Regions from separate parts of the Brachybacterium sp. p3-SID1565 genome, predicted to be linked through region 2. Evidence: predicted binding sites of a transcription regulator. Region 2 holds the regulator's gene; each other region holds the start of a gene.
What was found. Region 2 encodes HspR, which represses chaperone genes until heat shock. Its sites were predicted from a motif close to AAGTTGAGTCNNNNNGACTCAACTT; they were not measured.
Positions count from the first base shown of each region.

Region 1: the regulator HspR is predicted to act here: its motif matches at 3,488-3,512, upstream of M4D54_RS08715 (ATP-dependent Clp protease ATP-binding subunit).
Region 3: the regulator HspR is predicted to act here: its motif matches at 2,463-2,487, upstream of dnaK (molecular chaperone DnaK).

Region 1 covers NZ_JAMBDS010000031.1:24,770-31,476, reverse strand. The annotation lists gene M4D54_RS08735 (low molecular weight protein-tyrosine-phosphatase) at 1-7, shown strand, start outside; gene M4D54_RS08730 (amidase) at 4-1,446, shown strand; gene M4D54_RS08725 (RNA-binding S4 domain-containing protein) at 1,443-1,850, shown strand; gene M4D54_RS08720 (PrsW family intramembrane metalloprotease) at 1,940-3,328, opposite strand; gene M4D54_RS08715 (ATP-dependent Clp protease ATP-binding subunit) at 3,588-6,287, shown strand; gene M4D54_RS08710 (hypothetical protein) at 6,275-6,707, opposite strand, start outside.
Region 2 covers NZ_JAMBDS010000064.1:8,772-15,478, forward strand. The annotation lists gene M4D54_RS12485 (aspartate/glutamate racemase family protein) at 1-63, opposite strand, end outside; gene M4D54_RS12490 (hypothetical protein) at 60-1,343, opposite strand; gene M4D54_RS12495 (YbhB/YbcL family Raf kinase inhibitor-like protein) at 1,443-1,925, shown strand; gene M4D54_RS12500 (glycosyltransferase family 4 protein) at 2,119-3,372, shown strand; gene M4D54_RS12505 (TVP38/TMEM64 family protein) at 3,369-4,031, shown strand; gene M4D54_RS12510 (glycosyltransferase family 4 protein) at 4,097-5,116, shown strand; gene M4D54_RS12515 (heat shock protein transcriptional repressor HspR) at 5,129-5,566, opposite strand; gene M4D54_RS12520 (DnaJ C-terminal domain-containing protein) at 5,646-6,680, opposite strand.
Region 3 covers NZ_JAMBDS010000049.1:314-7,020, forward strand. The annotation lists gene M4D54_RS11045 (nucleotide exchange factor GrpE) at 1-456, opposite strand, end outside; gene dnaK (molecular chaperone DnaK) at 456-2,333, opposite strand; gene M4D54_RS11055 (hypothetical protein) at 2,494-2,793, shown strand; gene M4D54_RS11060 (hypothetical protein) at 2,790-4,475, shown strand; gene M4D54_RS11065 (hypothetical protein) at 4,553-5,314, shown strand; gene M4D54_RS11070 (spermidine synthase) at 5,529-6,371, shown strand; gene M4D54_RS11075 (DUF6318 family protein) at 6,503-6,707, shown strand, end outside.

The DNA.
Region 1 (6,707 bases), on a different contig from region 2:
GCGATGACGGTGCGCAGCGCGCTCGGGACGGCCGCCGCGCTGAGGCAGGGGCAGATCGACGCGGTCGAGCTCACCGAACAGACCCTGGAGGCGGCCCGCGGGGTGGGCGCACAGGTCGGTGCCTTCGCCCACCTGCTCGAGGACCTCTCGCTCGCCCAGGCCGAGGCTGCCGCGCGCACCCTCGATGACGCCCGCCGCAGCGGCACGCTCGAGCAGCTCGGGCGCGCCTACCCGCTGCTGGGAGTGCCCCTGCCCGTCAAGGACCTCACCCAGATCGCCGGTCAGCCCTTCGGGGCCGGCTCCGCGCTGCTGGAGGGGAACATCGCCGAGGTGACCGACGGAGTGGCGCAGCTGCTGCTGGACGCCGGGACCGTCACCATCGGCAAGACCTCCGTCCCCGAGTTCGGCTTCCCCTGCTACACCGAGCCCGCCACCGGACCACCTGCCCGCACCCCCTGGGACCTGCGCCGCACCGCAGGCGGGTCCAGTGGAGGGGCAGCCGCCGCCGTGGCCTCGGGCGTGGTTCCCCTGGCCCACGGCACCGACGGCGGAGGCTCGGTGCGGATCCCCGCCGCGTGCTGCGGGATCGTGGGCATCAAGCCCTCGCGAGGGCTGGTCTCCGCAGGCCCGCACGGCACCGAGGGCATGGGCCTGGTGACCGATGGGATGCTGGCCCGCTCCGTGCGCGATGCCGCTGCCGGGCTCGACCTGATCGCGGTGGCACGCCCCGGGGACTTCCTCACCTCCCCCCGCCCCCAGAAGGGTTTCCTCGCCTCCTGCGACCGCGCCCCATCGGCACTGCGCATCGGGGTGCTCACCGAGCCCCTCGCCGCCCGCACCGAGATCCACCCTGCCGCGCTGCGAGGACTGGAGCGCGCGGTCGAGCTGCTGCGGGGCATGGGGCACCAGGTGCAGGAGGTCCCGGCCCCCTTCACTCCGGAGCAGTGGCGCGCCTTCATGCCGCTGTGGACCGTGGGCGCTGCCGCCCTCGACCTCTCCGAGGACGCCGAGCCGCTCCTGATGGAGCTCACCCGCTGGCTGCGGGCCGAGGGGCGCACCTACGACGGCGTCGACCTGACACGCGCCATGGCAGGGGTGCAGACGATCGCCCGCCGCACCGGGGAGGCCTTCAGCGAGCTCGACGTGGTGCTCACGCCCTCCCTGGCCGCGCCCCCCGCCCTGCCCGAGACGATCCAGCTCGCCGACGGCGGCGAGGACTTCGATGCCCAGTGCCGATTCACCCCGTGGACCAGCACCTGGAACATGACCGGGTGCGCCGCGATCAGCGTGCCGATCCATCGCGAGGCCGTCGACGGGATCGAACTGCCCTTCGGGGTGCACATCGGTGCCACCCGGGCCGGGGACGACGCCCTGCTGCTGGGCCTGGCCGCCCAGCTCGAGCAGGCCGATCCGTGGCCGCTGGTGCGCGCACCGCACGAGGCATGAGCACCCCGGGACCGACCTTTCCGGGTCAGGCCGAGGAGCCCGCCACGGTGCGGCTGGACGTGTGGCTGTGGAGTGCACGGCTGTTCCCCACCCGCGCCGCTGCCACGGCCGCCTGCCGGGGAGGCCACGTGCGCCGCAACGGTGATCCCGTCAAGGCGGCCCAGAAGGTGTCGGTGGGCGACGAGCTTCGTGTGCGATCGCCGGGGCGCGAGCGCATCGTGGTGGTCGCCCGCATCCTCACCAAGAGGGTGGGGGCCCCGATCGCCCGGGAGGCCTACGAGGACCACAGCCCTGAGCCGGCTCCGCAGCTGCTGGCCGCACCGCCCCGTCGTGACCGCGGCACCGGGCGCCCCACGAAGAGGGAGCGCCGCCAGCTGGACAGACTGCGCGGCCGGGAGAGCTGAGTCCCCCGGCCGCGCCGAGTACCGTGTGCGGATGCGTGAGGTGCGCAGGGCCGCCAGGACCGCCCTGGGGCCGCGCGCGCACGCCGAGGTCAGCGGGCGGCCGCCAGCAGCGCCTCGCGGTTGGAGCGCAGCTTGGACAGCAGTCGCGCTTCGAGCTCGACCACCTTGGGGTTGGCGCCATCGGCCAGCAGGCGCTGGCGCACCGAGGCCAGGTCCGCGCTGTCCCGGATGAACTTCTTCATCAGCGGCTTGGCGTTCATCTGGGCGGCCCAGTTCTTGGCCTCGCGGCGCCCCTTCCAGGTACCGAGCATGTCCACCTCCTCGTGGGTGAGCCAGCCCTGGTTGGCGTAGTCGCCCAGCCGCACCCGGGTCAGGCGCGCCTCGTCCCAGATCAGCACCACGATGAATATCAGCCACAGCAGGGATATGAACGCCTTGACCGCGAACATCGCGATCATCACGGGAAGGCCCTCGAACGCGGCGAACAGGTTCCACACCGCGTGCAGGAACATCCCCGGCCAGGTGGCCACCAGGAAGGACAGCAGGCCGATGATGGTGCCCCACTTGCGCACCACGTACCCCATGATCACGCCGGTGAGGCTGGTGTAGATGGCGTGGCCGAAGATGTTCAGCACCCCGCGCATCACGAACAGGATCACCACGCCGAAGGCACCGGCGCCCTCGAGGATGCGGGTGTAGTAGATGATGTTCTCGGTGAAGGCGAAGCCGCCGCCGATGAGCGCCCCGTAGATCATGCCGTCCAACGGACCGTTGAAGTAGCGGCGCGCCAGCAGCATCAGGACGATCAGCCCCAGGCCCTTGGTGGTCTCCTCCACCAGGGGGGCGCTGATGACAGGACCGGCCCAGGTCGCGAAGCCCTCGCCGCCTACGGCGTAGAAGATCCGGCCGTTGATGGAGTTGAGCAAGAAGCTGCTGCCGGCCGCGACGGCGGCGCCCCACAGGACCGCGATCAGCAGCAGGGGGATCGGCTGCGGGTCCCACCTGTCCGCCAGCAGGATCACGCCGAAGATCACCAGCAGCGAGATCCCCGCCAGGAACGCGGTCACCGGCCACCAGATGGGGCTCGAGCTCGCATTCATCACGAAGCTCAGGAAGAACGCCCCCAGCACGATGATCGTGAACAGGCCCATCCCGATCAGCGCCAGCCAGGTCGCGATGGACACCACCGGGACCTCCTTGGCGTGCTGGGAGACCTCCTGCACGCGGCGGGTCTGCGTGGCCCAGGCGGACTGCGGCTGGGCCTGGTCCGGACGCTGGATCTGCGCCGGGGCGTAGCGTGCGGCGGTGAGGCCGTGGGTGGGACGCACCGAGGTGTCGTACGCCTTGGGATTGCCGTAGTCGCGGTAGTGCGGCTGGGACTGGAAGGACGGCGCACCCGAGGGCGGGGAGGCAGCTCCGGGGCGGGGCCTGCCGTTGGACATGTACTGGCCCTGGGAGGAAGGGGGCGGCTGGGACATGGGTGCCTCTGTTTTCGGCTGCGGCGGGTGGATCGACTGTGATGCTACAGGGGAGTGACGGCGCACACGTCCCCCTCTGAGCCACTGTGGATGCCGTGCCGGTCCGCTCGTGGGAACGGCCGCGTGGGCGGCCGTTGTCATCCGCTCGGCACGGAACCAGGGTTGAGCGGAATAGACTCAACTTCGGTGTCGTTGCACCAGATCGAGAGCAGAACAGATCCAGAACCCACCCGCATCGAGCGCACCGGAGAGGAGCACCGTGGATTTCAGGTTCACCACCCGCTCGCAGGATGCCGTCACCGCGGCAGCGGAGAAGGCGGCCGAGCTGGGCAACCCGCAGATCAGCGCGATGCACCTGCTGTGGGTGCTCGCCGAGCAGCGCGACACCATTGCCTACGCGGCCCTGGAGGAGGCAGGTGCCTCCCCCCAGGAGATTGCGCAGCGTGCCGCCGAGGCCGTTGAGGCCCTGCCCCGTGTGAGCGGAAGCGGGGCCACCAACCCCACGTTTGTCGGCAGCGGATTCGACGCCCTCGAGGCGGCCAGACGCGAGGCCGACCACGACCACAAGACCTACCTGTCCACCGAGCATCTGCTGATCGGCATCGCACTCGGCAAGGACGACGCAGCCCGCCTGCTCACCTCCCGGGGTGCCAGGCCGGGCTCCCTGCGCGATGCCGTGGTGCGACTGTATGGAGGAGAGAAGAATATGAACCAGATGGACAGCCAGAACCCCGAGAACACTTTCCAGAGCCTGGAGAAGTTCGGGGTGGACCTCACCGAGATGGCCCGGGAGGGCCGCCTGGACCCGGTGATCGGTCGCGACGCCGAGATCCGGCGCGTGGTGCAGGTGCTCTCGCGCCGCACCAAGAACAACCCCGTGCTGATCGGCGAGCCCGGCGTGGGCAAGACCGCCGTGGTGGAGGGCCTGGCCCAGCGCATCGTCGCGGGCGACGTCCCCGACTCCCTGCGCGGCAAGAAGCTGATCTCCCTGGACCTGTCCTCCATGGTGGCCGGCTCCAAGTACCGCGGCGAGTTCGAGGAGCGGATGAAGGCGGTGCTGGACGAGATCCGCACCAGCAACGGCCAGATCATCACCTTCATCGACGAGCTGCACACCGTGGTCGGTGCCGGCGGAACCGGTGACGGCGCGATGGACGCCGGCAACATGCTCAAGCCGATGCTGGCCCGCGGTGAGCTGCGGATGGTGGGTGCCACGACGCTGGACGAGTACCGCGAGAACATCGAGAAGGACCCGGCCCTGGAGCGCCGCTTCCAGCAGGTGCTGGTGGGCGAGCCCAGTGTGGAGGACACCATCACCATCCTGCGCGGGCTCAAGGACAAGTACGAGGCGCACCACAAGGTCTCCATCACTGACTCCGCCCTGGTGGCCGCCGCGTCCCTCTCGGACCGCTACATCTCCGGCCGACAGCTGCCGGACAAGGCCATCGACCTGGTGGACGAGGCCGCCTCCCGCCTGCGCATGGAGCTGGACTCCTCCCCGGAGGAGCTGGACATCCTGCGCCGTCAGGTGGACCGGCTGAAGATGGAGGAGATGGCGCTGGACGGCAGCGAGGACCCCGGCAGCATCGCGCAGCTGGAGTCGGTGCGCTCGCAGCTGGCCGATCGCAATGAGCGGATGGCCGCGCTCTCGGCCCGCTGGGAGCGGGAGAAGGCCGGGCTGAACCTGGTGGGCGATCTCAAGGCTCAGCTGGAGCAGCTGCGGATGCAGGCCGACCGCGCCCAGCGCGAGGGCGACCTCACCGCAGCCTCGAAGATCCTGTACGGCGACATCCCCGCGCTGAAGGAGCGGCTGGCCGAGGCGGAGGAGGCCGAGGCCAGCGGCGACGGCGAGGGGGAACGGCCCCTGGTGGCCGACCATGTCAGCGCCGATGACATCGCCGAGGTGGTGGGTGCCTGGACCGGCATCCCCGCCGGGCGCCTGCTGCAGTCCGAGACCCAGAAGCTGCTGGAGATGGAGGACATCATCGGCAAGCGCCTGATCGGCCAGAAGCGCGCGGTCACCGAGGTGTCCGACGCCGTTCGGCGCGCCCGCGCCGGGATCTCAGATCCGAACCGCCCCACCGGCTCGTTCCTGTTCCTGGGCCCGACGGGTGTGGGAAAGACGGAGCTGGCCAAGGCGCTGGCGGAGTTCCTGTTCGACGACGAGCGCGCCATGGTGCGCATCGACATGTCCGAGTACGGCGAGAAGCACACCGTCTCGCGCCTGGTGGGTGCGCCTCCCGGGTACGTGGGGTACGACGAGGGCGGCCAGCTCACCGAGGCCGTGCGGCGCCGCCCCTACTCCGTGGTGCTGCTGGACGAGATCGAGAAGGCCCACCCCGATGTGTTCGACGTGCTGCTGCAGGTGCTCGACGACGGCCGTCTCACCGACGGCCAGGGCCGCACCGTCGACTTCCGCTCCACCATCCTCATCCTCACCTCCAACCTCGGGGCCCACGTGCTGCAGGACCCTCTGCTCAGCCCCGAGGAGAAGACGGACAAGGTGATGGCCGTGGTGCGGGCTTCCTTCAAGCCCGAGTTCCTCAACCGGCTGGACGACGTGGTGATGTTCGATGCGCTGCGCCGTGAGGAGCTCTCCCGCATCGTGACGCTGCAGATCGCGGACGTCGCCGCCCGCCTGGTCGATCGCCGGATCGTCCTGGACGTGGAGCAAGGCGCCACCGAGTGGCTGGCCGAGAAGGGCTTCGACCCGATGTATGGTGCCCGGCCGCTGAAGAGGCTGGTCCAGAAGGAGATCGGTGACGCCCTCGCGCGGCTGATCCTGCGCGGTGAGGTCCACGACGGTGAGCATGTGGTCGTGAGCGCCCGTGAGGACGGCACCGGCTTGGATCTCTCCGTTGTGCCCGAGCCGAAGGCCGAGCCGGACTCAGCTGAGGCCGGCGACGGCAACGGCAGCGGCAACGGCGGCGGTGCCCGGGAGGCGGATCAGGCCGGCTGATCCCACGGGGCCGGCAGATACCGGTAGCGCAGGTCCAGGAACCGCTGGGCCGAGGTGGCCTCGTCCCAGGCCTCCACATGGGAGTCGATCGTCTCCGCCGTGCCGCGCAGCGAGTCGCTGACGGCCGGCGGGGCGATCGGGTCCAGCGCGTCCGCAGTGGCCTCCAGACTGGTGGAGGCGAAGCCCGCCATGCTTCGCAGCGGCGTGGCCGTGACGATGTCGATCTGGGACTCGGCGTGGCGCATCAGGCCCATCTCTGCCTCTCGCGCAGCGCCCAGCACATCGCCCTCCTGCAGGGCCCCGCCGACTGCGCCGGCGGTGTGGAACGTGTTGCCGATCTGCGCATCCACCCCACCCAGCACCTGACCGAGCACGGAGTCCTCCCCGAGCACCACACCGGAGGAGGCGTGCATGATCTTC
Region 2 (6,707 bases):
GGCGTCCAGCCGGCCGCCGGTCTCCTCGAGGCGCCCCGTGGCGGGCCTCCCCGCATCGGTCACGACGCCGTCTCCGGACGGTAGTACCTGCGGAACTTCCGCACATAGTTCGCCATGGCCGCGACGGTGTACCACAGGCGCACCGGGTCCTTCTCCACGCCCCGGTACAGCAGCGGGTTGCGGACCCGGCGGGACTTCAGCACCCGGCGCAGCTGTGCCCTGGCCTCCGGCAAGGTGGTGTACTTCTTGACCAGCGCCACCGGCACCACGGTGTAGAGGGTCTCCTCCTGGTGCTGGACGATCTGCGGATCCTCGCCCTCCGCGACCTCGGGCAGGCCCGTCCCGAGATGCTCGTCCACGTACCACCGCACGGGGTTGTGCCCCCCGGCGGTGACGTAGTAGTTGGAGCGGCCCAGGCGCGGGTTCAGCTCGAAGAACTTCGTGCGGCCGTCGCGCGGATCGTGCTTGAGGTCGAAGTTGGCGTAGCCCACCCACCCCAGTGCGGCGCACAGCTGCTGGGCCTGGGCCACCATCTCCTCGTCCACACCGGTGATGATCGCCGCCGGGTTCCCGATCGCGCCCGGGGTGTGCTCCTCCAGCAGGGTGCGGCCCCAGGAGGCGAACCGCACCCGGGACTGCGCATCGCAGTAGCAGGTGAGGATCCGCATGTTCTGGTCGTCACCCGGGATGCGGTCCTGGACGATGATGCTCTCGCGGTAGCCGGCCGCGCGGATGGTGCGCAGGAGGTCGAGCAGCTCCTCGTGGCTGCCCACGGTGTGGACCTTCTGCTTGCCCGGGAAATCTGCCCGCTTCCACTCCGAGACCTCGGCGGGCTTGGCGATCACCGGGTAGGTGAAGGGCACCTCGAGATCGTCGGCGACCTCCTGCGCGAGGTCCACGATCCGGGTGCTGGGGTGGTCCACGCCGAGGCGCTCGCACAGCTCGGTGAAGTTCTGCTTCTCGGTCCCCGCCCGGAAGGTCTCCAAGTCCACGTACGGGGCCACCCAGCGCTCGTCCAGGGCGTCCGTCTCGTCGCGCACCCGGATGATGGCCTTGACCGTGGCGTCGGCCGATCCCAGCAGCAGCAGTCGTCCCTCGGGGTGCGCGGCGGCGACGTCCTGCAGCACGGGGGCGAGCTGGGCGGCGTCGAACGGGTCCGCGCAGCGCACGTTCTCGATGATCGCCGAGCGCGAGATGTGCCAGCCCTGCAGTCGGGAGATCACCACTGAGCGGATGCCGTAGGCCTCGTGGAAGGCGCGCGCCAGGGAGTAGGCGCCGATGTCGCCGCCCACCACGACGGGGATGAACGCGGGCAGGGAGTCCTGGGGGTGCGGGGCAGACATGAGCGTCAGTGTATAGAGGCAACCACTGCCCGCTGCGGCGCCCCGGGGGCCGCGTTGATGTGTCTCGACACCCCCGGCAGTCCTGCCTACGCTGGGGGTATGACCGAGAACACGTTCACCTTGACCTCCTCCGCCCTTCCCGACGGCTCCGTCGTCTCCGGTGAGCACCTCGCTCCCGAGCAGGACGGCTCCTCCGTCTCCCCGGATCTCTCCTGGTCCGGTGCCCCGGAGGGCACGAAGAGCTTCGCGGTGACCTGCTACGACCCGGACGCTCCCACCGGTTCCGGCTTCTGGCACTGGGTGGCCTGGGACATCCCCGCCACCACCACGTCCCTTCCCGCCGGGGTGGGGCGCCAGGACGACTCCCTCAAGCAGGCCACCAATGACTTCGGCCGCGCGGGCTACGACGGCCCCAACCCCCCGGCGGGCCCCGCGCACCGCTACGTCTTCACCGTGCATGCGCTGCCAGTGGAGTCCCTGGGGGCCGATCCTGCTGATCCGCACGTGGGCACCCGCTTCGCGATCTTCACCCAGCAGCTGGGCTCCGCCTCCCTCACCGCTACTTATCAGGTATCCGACTGAGGTACAAGGGGGGAACTCTCCGTGACACGGCGGGCGTGCCCCGTCGTGGTGCTCGCCGCGGGACCGTAGTCTCGGTGACATGAAGGCGAGGGGCACGCACCGTGGAAGGTCGGTACCGGGATCAGACCCCGGTCTGACCCGGTTCGGCCTTCCGTCGGAGGCGCCTGCGCGCACCGGGTGGGATGCTCGAGGGGTGAACAAGCTGAGGCTCCGCCCCCTGGAGCGGAACGTCCCCCACCCGGAGCGGCCGTTGCGCGTGCTGCTGACCACCGACTGGTGGGAGCCCGTGGTCAACGGTGTGGTGGCCTCGGTCAGCACCCTGCGGCGCGAGCTCGAGGCCCTGGGCTGCGAGGTGCGGGTCCTCACCCTCTCCGACGGGATGCGCACGTGGAGTGAGGGCGGTGTCTACCACATCGGTTCTCTCTCCGCCCAGCTGGTGTACGACCATGCTCGCATCGGCATGCCGGCGAACCGTCACGTGCTGGGCGAGATCATGGCGTGGCGGCCGGACGTGGTGCACTCACAGTGCGAGTTCTCCACCCACGTGTGGGCCCGCCGCATCGCCCGCACCCTGGGGGTGCCGCTGGTGCACACATACCACACCATCTACGAGGACTACACGCACTACTACTCCCCCAGCCGCACCGTGGGCCGCAGGGTGGTGGCCTCGTTCTCGCGCCGCCTGCTGGAGCGCACGGATGCGGTGATCGTGCCGACCGCGAAGGTGTCGCGCCTGTTGCGCTCGTACCGGGTGCGCCGGCCCATCCACGTGGTGCCCACGGGCCTGGACCTGCAGCGGTTCCGGCCCGCGACCACGGCCACTGAGAGGGAGGACGCCGCTGCCCTGCGGGCGGCGATCGGGGTGCGCCCGGACCAGCGCGTGCTGCTGTCCGTGTGTCGCCTGGCCAAGGAGAAGAACCTCGACGAAGTGCTGGACCACGTGGCGGCCTCCGGCCGCGAGGACACCGTGCTGGTGCTGGTGGGCGACGGCCCCTACCGCGCGGAACTGGTGCACCGGGCCCGCACGCTGGGCATCACCGACCGTGTGGTGTTAGTCGGGGTGGTGGATCCCTCCGAGGTGCAGCGCTGGTACCGGATCGGGGACGTGTTCGTCAGTGCCTCCCTCAGCGAGACCCAGGGGCTCACGTTCATCGAGGCGCTGGCTTGCGGTCTGCCGCTGCTGTGCCGTCGCGACCCGTCCCTGGACCCGGTGGTGATCGACGGGGTCACCGGTTGGCAGGTGGAGGGCGAGCAGGAGTTCTGCGAGCGTCTGGACCAGCTGTTGGGGGACCGCATATCCCGCGAGGCGATGTCCGGTGCGGCGGTGGAGCATGCCCGCGCCACCTGCGGGGCCCGCGAGTTCGGCCGGGCGGTGCTGGAGGTGTACCAGCAGGTGCGCAGCCGCCGCGCGCCACGGATCCTGACCCGTCAACCGGTGCCGGCATGAGCACCGCTGACGCGCTCGTGAAGCAGCCCCCGCGCCCCGCGGTCCGTGCTGATCGCCCGGCGGTCGACGCCCCTCGCTGCGATCCCCTGCGGATCGCAGCTCGTTTCTCGCCCCTGCTGGGGCTGGTGGTCAGCATCGGCCTGGTGTGGTGGGGCTGGCAGGCCGGAGCGCTGCGCTCCCTGGAGAACCTGCAGGCCTTCATCGACGGCCTCGGCGCCTGGGGACCGATCGCGTTCCTGATGGTCTCGATCGCGTCGGTGATCTTCCCGGTGATCCCCGGGGGGTTGCTGGTGGTGGCCGGGCCCGTGCTGTTCGGGCCGCTGGAGGGCACCCTGTACAACTACCTCGCGGTGTGCTCCGGCTCCTTCGTGAACTTCGCGATCGGTCGACAGGTGGGTCTGGGACTGATCGAGCGCATGTTCTCCCCGAGGGCGGTGGAGAAGGCGCTGGGCTGGACACGCAGCCCCCATTTCACGCGGGTGTTCGCCACCGCGATCGCCCTGCCCGTGGCCCCGGACGATCTGCTGTGCTATCTCACGGGCACCACCCGGATGCGGTGGCGCACCTACCTGCTGATCATCCTGACCTGCAAGCCGTGGTCGCTGATCGCCTATGGCCTGGGCGTCTCCGCACTGCTGGTGAAGTTCATGCCATGGTGACGGGCCGGCCTCACGCACGCCCGAACACCCGCCCGGTCCGCCCTGACCGCCCGCTGCGGGTGCTGATGCCGACGGGCATGGCCCGCATCGCCAAGCAGTCCGGCATCGGGGCGGCCATCCGCCACCAGGAGCAGGCGGTGCGCTCCCTGGGCCACGAGGTGGTCCGCTCCCCGCTGCGCCCCTTCGACGTGATCCATCTGAACACCCCGTTCCCGGACACGCTGCTGCTGTCGTGGTGGGCGCGGCTGCGGCGCCGTCCGGTGCTGATGTGGGCACACTCCACGGAGGAGGACTTCCGGGACTCCTTCACCGGCGCCAATCGGATCGCGCCGCTGTTCCGCCGGTGGATCGCGCTGCTGTACCGGCGGGGCGACGCCGTGATCACCCCCACCCCGTACTCGCGCAGCCTGGTCTCCCAGCCGAAGTACGGGATCCGCACCCGCATCCACGTGCTCTCCAACGGGGTGGATACCTCGTTCTTCCGCCCGGACGCCTCGGCGCGCGGCCGTCTGCGGGACTCCCTGGGCCTGCCTGGGGAGTCGCGCGTGGTGATGAGCGTGGGCATCCAGATGGTGCGCAAGGGAATCCTGGACTGGGTCCAGGTGGCGCGCTCCATGCCAGAGGTGCACTTCGTCTGGTACGGCCACACCGATCCGCGACTGATCACCAAGGACGTCGAAGCCGCGATCACCTCGGCCCCCGTCAACTGCCTGTTCCCCGGGTACGTGGGGGCGGAGGTCCTGCGCGATGCGTACGCGGGAGCCGACGCCTTCTGCTTCCTCACCAAAGAGGAGACCGAGGGGATCGTGCTGCTGGAGGCCCTGGCGTGCGGGGCCCCGGTGCTGCTGAGGGACATCCCGATCTACCGCGACTGGCTGCCCGACGGGGAGGTCACCCACATGGTGCGCGGCAACGGCCCCAGCTTCCCCACCACGGTGAAGGAGCGCCTGGGGGCCCTGCTGGACGGCGAGCTGCCGGATCTCACCGCAGCCGGTCGCGCCGCCGCGCAGGAGGTGGACCTGGGCCGGGTCGCGGAGCGCCTGGCGGGGATCTACGAGGCCGAGGGAGTCATCCGTCGGGCCTGAGAGGATCGCCGGTCAGCGCCGGCGGTCGGGCCGCCACAGCACCAGCGCACCGCCGGGCGGGCGCTCGGGTCTCTCCCCACGGCGCAGGGAGGTCACGCGGCCGGAGCGGTCGGCGGAGAACACGCGGCCGCCGGAGCGGGCGGCCATCTCCTCGATGGCCTCGTGGACTGCGCCTAGCTGCTCGCGCAGGGAGGCCACCTCGTCCTGCAGCGCGAGGATCCGCTTGATGCCGGCCAGGTTGATGCCCTCCTCCTGGGAGAGCCGCTGCACCTCGCGCAGCTGGGCGATGTCACGGGCGCTGTAGCGGCGTCCCCGGCCGGCGGTGCGGCGGGGGGAGACCAGGCCGATGCGGTCGTACTGGCGCAGGGTCTGGGGATGCATCCCGGAGAGCTCCGCGGCCACCGAGATCACGAACACGGGGGCGCGCTCGTCGATGCGGTGGGGGCTCATCGGGGATCACTCCTTCCTGCGGTTCGTTCTCTCAGCGTGCGGATCGCTCCGGGCGTGGATCGCTCCGTGCGTGGATCGCTCAGCGGGCGGCGGCTTCGGCGAGGCCGGCACGGGGATCCTCGTCGGCGAGCGCATCGCGCAGGTCCTCCACGGCCTTGCGCGCCGCGCCCTCCACGTGGGTGGGCACCGCGACTTGCACGGTGACCAGCAGGTCACCGGTGCGCTTCGTCGTGACCAGGCCCTTGCCGCGCACGCGCAGGGTGCGGCCGGCCGGGGTGCCGGCGGGCACTTTCAGACCCACGGTGCCGCCGTCCAGCAGCGGCACGGTCAGGGTGGTGCCCAGCACTGCCTCGTCGAAGGACACGGGCACGGTGATCCGCAGATCGGCGCCATCGGCGCTCCACACCGGGTGCTCGTCCACCTCGAGGGTGAGCATCAGGTCACCGGCGGGGCCGCCGCCGTGGCCGGGCCGGCCCTTGCCGCGCAGGCGGATCCGCTGGCCGTCGTGCACCCCGGCGGGGATGCGCGCGGTGACGGTGCGGCCGTCGACGCTCAGGCGCACCTCGGTGCCCAGCGCCGCCTGGCGGAAGCTGATGCGGGTGCGGGCGTTGATGTCCTGGCCGGCGCTGGGCCGAGGGCCATGCCCGCCGCCGAAGCCGAAGCCACCTCCGGGTGCGCCGCCCTGCTGGCCGAACATGCGCAGCAGGTCGTCGAGGTCGGGCTCGGGCCCGCCGCCGGCAGGGTTGAAGCCGCCGGTGCTGCGGCCGTCGCGGCCGCCGAAGCCCCCGCCCTGGCCGCCGAACATGGCGGAGAAGATGTCGTCGAAGCCCGCGCCGCCACCGGGGCCGCCGGGACCCGCAGCGAAGCGGGCACCGCCGGAGCCCATGGCCCGGATCGCGTCGTACTTCTGGCGCTCCTCGGGATCGTTGAGCACCGAGTAGGCCTCACCGACCTGCTTGAACTGCTCCTCGGCCTGCTTGTCGCCGGGGTTGCGGTCGGGGTGGAGCTTCTTGGCCTTCTTGCGGTAGGCCTTCTTGATGTCCTCCGCGCTCGCGTCCTTAGAGACGCCGAGGACCTGGTAGAAGTCCTTGTCGAGCCAGTCCTGTCCGGACATGTGGAGCGCCTCCTTCCGGGAGCGTCA
Region 3 (6,707 bases), on a different contig from region 2:
GTCCAGCACGCCGATCAGCGAGGCCAGGACGCGGCCCACGGCCGCATCCTTGCCGGTCTCGGCTGCGGCCTCGATGCGCCGACGGGAGTTGACGTACTCGGCCTGGTCCCGCTTGAGCTGCTCGCCCAGACGGTCGACCTCCTGCTCGAGCTCGCTGATGCGGGCCTGCTCCGGGGACGCGCCGGCGGGCTGCTCGCCCTGCTCCGGCTCGCCCTGGGCAGCCTGCTCGTAGAGCTTCGCGGCCTCCGCGTCGATCGGGTCGACGGGGGCTGCCGAGGCATCCGCCGGGCTCTCGCCCTGCGGGGCCTGCTCGGCCGAGCCGTCCTGCGCGGGGGCGGGGCCCGACGGGCGGACGCTGCCGTCCGTCGGGTCCACCTTGCGCTTGTCGGTGAACGAGAACCTCGGCTCGCCCTCAGGGCGCTGTGCGTCGTCGGGAGTGCTCCGGTCCTCGTTCATCACTTGTTCTCCTCGTCCTCGTCCACGATCTCGGCGTCGACCACGTCCTCGTCGGAGGAGGCGTCACCGGCGGGCTGCTCGCCCGGGGTGCCGTCGGCGCCGGGGGCACCCTGGGCGCCCTCCTGCTGCGAGTAGATGGCGGTGCCCACGGTCTGCAGGGCCTCGTTCAGCGCGTCCCGCTTGGCCTCGAGGTCCTCGGTGGAGGCGTCCTCCTTGGCCAGGGTGTCCTTGGCCTCCTTGATGGAGTCCTCGGCCTTGGTGCGGTCGGCGTCGGAGATCTTCTCGCCGTTGTCCTTGATCAGCTTCTCGCCCTGGTAGACGAGCTGCTCGAGGGTGTTGCGGGCGTCGGCGTTCTTGCGACGCTCGGCGTCCTCGGCGGCGTGGGCCTCGGCGTCCTTCACCATGCGGTCGATGTCCTCGTCGGACAGGGCCGAGCCGCCGGTGATCTGGATGGACTGCTCGTTGCCGGTGCCGCGGTCCTTCGCGGTCACGTGCACGATGCCGTTGGAGTCGATGTCGAAGGTGACCTCGATCTGGGGCATGCCGCGGGGGGCCGGGGCGATGCCGGTCAGCTCGAAGGTGCCGAGCAGCTTGTTGTCGCGGGTGAACTGGCGCTCGCCCTGGAACACCTGGATGGCGACGGAGGGCTGGTTGTCCTCGGCGGTGGAGAACACCTCGGAGGTCTTGGTGGGGATGGCCGCGTTGCGCTCGATGAGCTTGGTCATCACACCGCCCTTGGTCTCGATGCCCAGGGACAGCGGGGTGACGTCCATGAGCAGGACGTCCTTGCGCTCGCCCTTGATCACCGCGGCCTGCAGGGCAGCGCCCACGGCCACGACCTCGTCGGGGTTGACGCCCTTGTTGGGCTCCTTGCCGCCGGTGAGCTCCTTGACGACCTCGGTGACGGCCGGCATGCGGGTGGAGCCGCCCACCATCACCACGTGGTCGATCTCAGACAGGGAGATCCCGGCGTCCTTGATCACCTGGTGGAACGGGGCCTTGGTGCGCTCGAGCAGATCCGAGGTCATGTCCTCGAACTGGGCGCGGGTGAGCTTCTCGTCCAGGTGCAGCGGGCCGTTCTCGGTCATCGACAGGTACTGCAGCGAGATCGAGGCGGAGGTGGAGGAGCTGAGCTCCTTCTTGGCCTGCTCGGCGGCCTCCTTGAGGCGCTGCAGGGCGATGCGGTCCTTGGAGAGGTCCACGCCGTCCTTGTTCTTGACCTGGGAGATCAGCCAGTCCACGATCTTCTGGTCCCAGTCGTCGCCACCCAGGCGGTTGTCGCCCGCGGTGGCCTGGACCTGGATGGTGGAGCCGTCCTCGTCCTTGCTCACCTCGAGCAGGGAGACGTCGAAGGTGCCGCCGCCGAGGTCGAACACCAGGATCTGCTCATCGTCCTTGCCCTTCTCCAGGCCGTAGGCGAGGGCCGCGGCGGTGGGCTCGTTGATGATGCGCAGCACGTTGAGGCCGGCGATGGTGCCGGCGTCCTTGGTGGCCTGGCGCTCGGAGTCGCTGAAGTAGGCGGGGACCGTGATCACGGCGTCGGTGACGGTCTCGCCGAGGTAGCTCTCGGCGTCCTTCTTCAGCTTGCCCAGGATGCGGGCGGAGATCTCCTGCGGGGTGTAGGCCTTGTCGTCGATCTGGGCGGTCCAGTCGGTGCCCATGTGACGCTTGACGGAGGAGATGGTGCGGTCGACGTTGGTGACGGCCTGGCGCTTGGCCACCTCACCCACGAGGACCTCGCCCTGCTTGGAGAACGCGACCACCGACGGGGTGGTGCGGGCGCCCTCGGCGTTGGCGATGACGGTGGGCTGGCCGCCCTCGAGGACGGCGACGCAGGAGTTCGTGGTTCCGAGGTCGATACCGACGACACGGGACATGTGTGCCTGCCTTCCTGCGACCTTCTGGTCGCGTGTGGTTCATGCATCCGCCGGGATCGGCGGGGAGACTGAGTGATAGCGACTCAAGTAGAGATCGCGAGCCGTTCCTTGTCAATCTGCGACGCACTGAACTTGAGTACACATGGCTCAACCTCCGCGCATGGGCACCTATTCCCGTATGCAGGGCGTGATCACGGACACGTCCGTCGTCGCCGATCAGGCCCGCCTCGATCCGCCAGGCGCTGCGCTTAAGCTGGGCCAGCTCCTCGGCGCGGGCCGCGATCTCGCGGTCGAAGAGCCTGCGCCCGCGGGCGGGCTGTTGCTCGCCGTTCACGGCTCCATCCACCACCACCTCGCACCGGGCCGCGTGCATTGGGACACGCCGGGGCCCGACCGGTCGGTGTCCTCCCGGCGCGGCCCCGCACCAGCTCGCCGATCTCATGGATCATGGAAGGCGTGAACCCTTCGATCCGCCGCCTGCAGTCCGCCCGACCCGACTCCCCCGGTCCCGTCCCGCGCCGCACCCTGCCGCGTCGTCGCCTGCTGCAGTCCGCGATCGCTCTGCCCCTGGCCGGTGGCGTGCTCGCCGCGTGCGATGGTGATTCCGAGAGCTCGGCCGGCGACGGCGGCCAGGAGAGCGACCCCGACGCCGTCCAGCGCTCCGCCGAGACGGCGGGGGTGCTTGCCCCTGACGCCAATGCGGTGACCGCTGCCTCCTTCACCTCCTCCCCCGTGGCCGTGGTCGCCGCGAACGAGGACGCCTCTGTGCTCGCCCCGGCCGCCTCCGCCGCGATCGCCATGGGCGTGCCGCTGCTGGTGGGGGACGCCTCCGCCGTCGCCGAGACCCTGGCCTCCCTCGCCGCCGAGGCAGCCCTGGCCTTCGGGGAGATCGAGCTGGACGGCGTGGACGTGGTGCGCGGCAGCAGCGACCCCGACAAGCTGTCGGAGTCGACTCGTCACGACTTCACCGAGCGTCGGCCGATTGCGGCCGAGGACCTTCCCGCTGAGCTGCGCGGCCTCGAGCCCGGGGCCGGCGTGCTGCTGACCATCGGCGAGGACCCACTGCCCGGCCAGGAGCTCGACGGCGAGCGGAGGTTGCCCGATGTCGAGCCCCCCGCCGGAGACTCCGCCCCGGTGGCGCTCGCGGCCGCCGGGGCCGAGGTGCCCGTCGGCGCCCTGGCCGCGGCACTGGCGGCCGGCGCGACGGTGACCGAGCTGCCGCACCCTGACCCGCGCGTCTCGGCGGAGTCGGTGGAGGCGGTCACCGCAGCCGGTGGCCCGGTGCTCGCCCTGGGCCCGGAGTTCGGCGAGCAGTTCGCCGAGCGCGTGGAGATGGCGCGCACCCAGCCGCAGGTGCCGGGGGGCGGCCAGCTGGTGCTGCCCGGCAAGCGGATCATCGCCCTGTACGGGCACCCGGGGTCCCCGGTGCTCGGAGTGCTCGGCGAGCAGGGACCCGAGGAGTCGGTGACGCGCGCCGAGGAGCACGCCGCCCCCTACCGCGAGCTGACCGAGGACGTAGTGGTGCCGTCCTTCGAGATCATCGCCACCATCGCCTCCTCGAGCGCCGGACGCGACGGCCAGTACTCCAACGTCTCCACCATCGACCATCTGCGTCCCTACGTGGATGCCGCCGCGGAGAACGGCATGTTCGCCCTGCTGGACCTGCAGCCGGGCCGCACCCACTTCCTGGAGCAGGCCAAGCTGTACGAGGAGCTGCTGCTGGAGCCCCACGTGGGCCTGGCCCTGGACCCGGAGTGGCGGCTCAAGCCCGATCAGGTGCACCTGAAGCAGATCGGCTCCGTGGAGGCCGCGGAGATCAACGAGGTCTCCGCGTGGCTGGCCGACCTGACCCGCAGCAACGACCTGCCGCAGAAGATCCTGGTGCTGCACCAGTTCCGCCATTCCATGATCCGCAACCGGCAGGACCTGGACACCTCCTTCGACGAACTGGCGATCATCCTGCACGCGGACGGGCAGGGCGATCAGGGGTCGAAGACCGCCACCTGGGAGGCGCTCAAGCAGGATCTGCCCGAGGGGATCCACCTGGCGTGGAAGAACTTCTACGATGAGGACATCCCGATGCTGGATGCCGAGCAGACCTTCAAGGTCGAGCCGACCCCGGTCATGGTCTCCTACCAGTGAGCACCTGAGAGGGAGTCATGAGCGGCCCGCCCCCGCACCCGTCACCGGGCACGGCATCTGCCGTATAGGCTCCCCAGGTGCCTCGACTCGACACAGTCCCGCCTCGGCCCGACGATCACGACGACGGCCCGCCCGACTCCAGTCGCTACCAGCACCTGGACGGCGGTGCGGTGCGCCGCTCCGCCGAGGTGCTGCAGCGTCGGATCGCCTCCCGCTTCCCCGACCGCGGACTGTGGGAGGTGTGCGGGGAGGTGGTGGCGCTGGTGGACGAGGTCAACGCGGGCTCGGGCACCAGCCGTCGTCGGGTGCGGCTGGCGAGGCTGCTGTCCCGCATCGCGATGATCGTGGTGGTGGCGTCCCTGGGCGGTGCGGTGACGCTGGCCGCGATCGACGTGGCCGAGACGCCGGGAGCCCTGGCCCCGGTGGATCTGCTGCCCCTGATCGAGACCATCATCAACGATCTGGTGTTCGGCGGGATCGCCGTGTTCTTCCTGTTCACGGTGCCCGAGCGGATGGAGCGCGCGCGGGTGCTGCGGATCCTGCACCGGCTGCGCTCCCTCGCTCACGTGATCGACATGCACCAGCTCACCAAGGTGCCCGAGCGCCTGGAGCGCTCCTCCCGCGAGGACGGCGGCCTGGGCATGAGCCGCGCCGAGCTCACCCGCTACCTGGGCTTCTGCACCGAGATGCTGTCCCTGGTGGGCAAGAGCGCCGCCCTGTTCGCCGAGGACACCACCGACGGGGACGTGCTGGATGCTGTCGAGGGCATCGAGACCCTCACCTCGGACATGGCCCGCAAGGTGTGGCAGAAGATCGCGATCATCCAGCAGGAGAACTGAGGGGACCGTCGATCAGGAGCGCCGTACCGAGTGGAGCGAGTCGCTGCCTTCCAGGAGCCACTCGCCGGCGGTGAAGCATCCGGCAGCGCCCCCGCCGATGCGCTCGATCGGCGGCCAGCACGCTCGATCGGCGGCCAGTGCGCTCGATCGGGCCGCTCCGACCGGCGAGCTTGATCGGGCCGCGCCGACCGGCGCCTGATCGGGCCGCGCGACAATGGGGCGTGTGAACGCTCCTGATGCCCCCTTCTCCGCCCGCCGCTCGGCCCGGCTCAGCCATTCCGGCCAGGAGGCCTGGATCGTGGCCGACGAGGTGGACGAGGGCTGGGTGCTGCAGATCGGCGGCATCGACCAGTCCCATGTCGACCTCGCCGATCCCACGCGGGTGGTGCATGAGTACCTCAGGCGCATCGCGAACGTCCTGGATGCGTTCCGGCCCGTCGGGGAGCCGGTCCGAGTCCTGCACCTGGGCGCCGGAGCTCTGACCCTGCCCCGGTACGTACAGGCGACTCGTCCCGGATCGCCGCAGACGGTGGTGGAGATCGAGCGGGAGCTTCCCACGCTGGTCACAGGCGCCCTGCCACTACCAGCGGGCACGCAGCTGGACGTGGTGATCGGCGATGCGCGCGAGTCTCTCGCCGAGATGGCGCAGGCGCGGTTCGATGCGATCGTGCTGGACGTGTTCTCCGGCGAGGAGTCACCGGCGCACCTGGCCACGCGGGACTTCTACACGGAGGCTCTTCCTCACCTGGAGCGCGACGGACTGCTGGTGGTGAACGTCGGCGACGACGCGGGCCTGTGCTTCGCCGCCGGTCAGGCGCGCGAACTGGAGCACGCCGCGGCCGAGCACGGCCTGTCCGGAGTGTGGCTGCTGGCCGACTCGGGACTGGTCACTCACCTGCGGGAGGGGAACCTCGTGCTGGTGGCGGGTGGGGCCATGTCGTCGTCGAAGGCGGAGGACTGGCGCTCCGCATGGAATGCCGCGGGCCCGCACCCCGCAGTGGTGCTGGATCCGATGGAGACCGCCGACTTCGTAGAGCGGGTCTTGGGCGAAGCGTGAGGGCTCTCGCCTGTCGTCGGCTCGGCTCCCCGTCGGCCGGTCGCGCTGTCCACAATTCGCGGGAGGGGTGGCTGCGCGGTGGGGCCGTCGTTACTGTGCCGGGTGACAGCAGTTCTCCCGGAAGGCTCCTCATGCATCGTCGGATCCTGGCCTCAGCAGCCGCAGCAGCCCTCACGTTCGGCCTCGCGGCGTGCGGTGATGACGGTGAGAACGGCACCGTGACCACACCGCCGCCTAGCGTCTCCGTGGGCGGCAGCGACGGCGGCGGGGACGCCCCCAGCGACGGCGGCGGTTCGACCGATGGCGATCGCAACGAGGCGAGCGACGGGGGCGGCG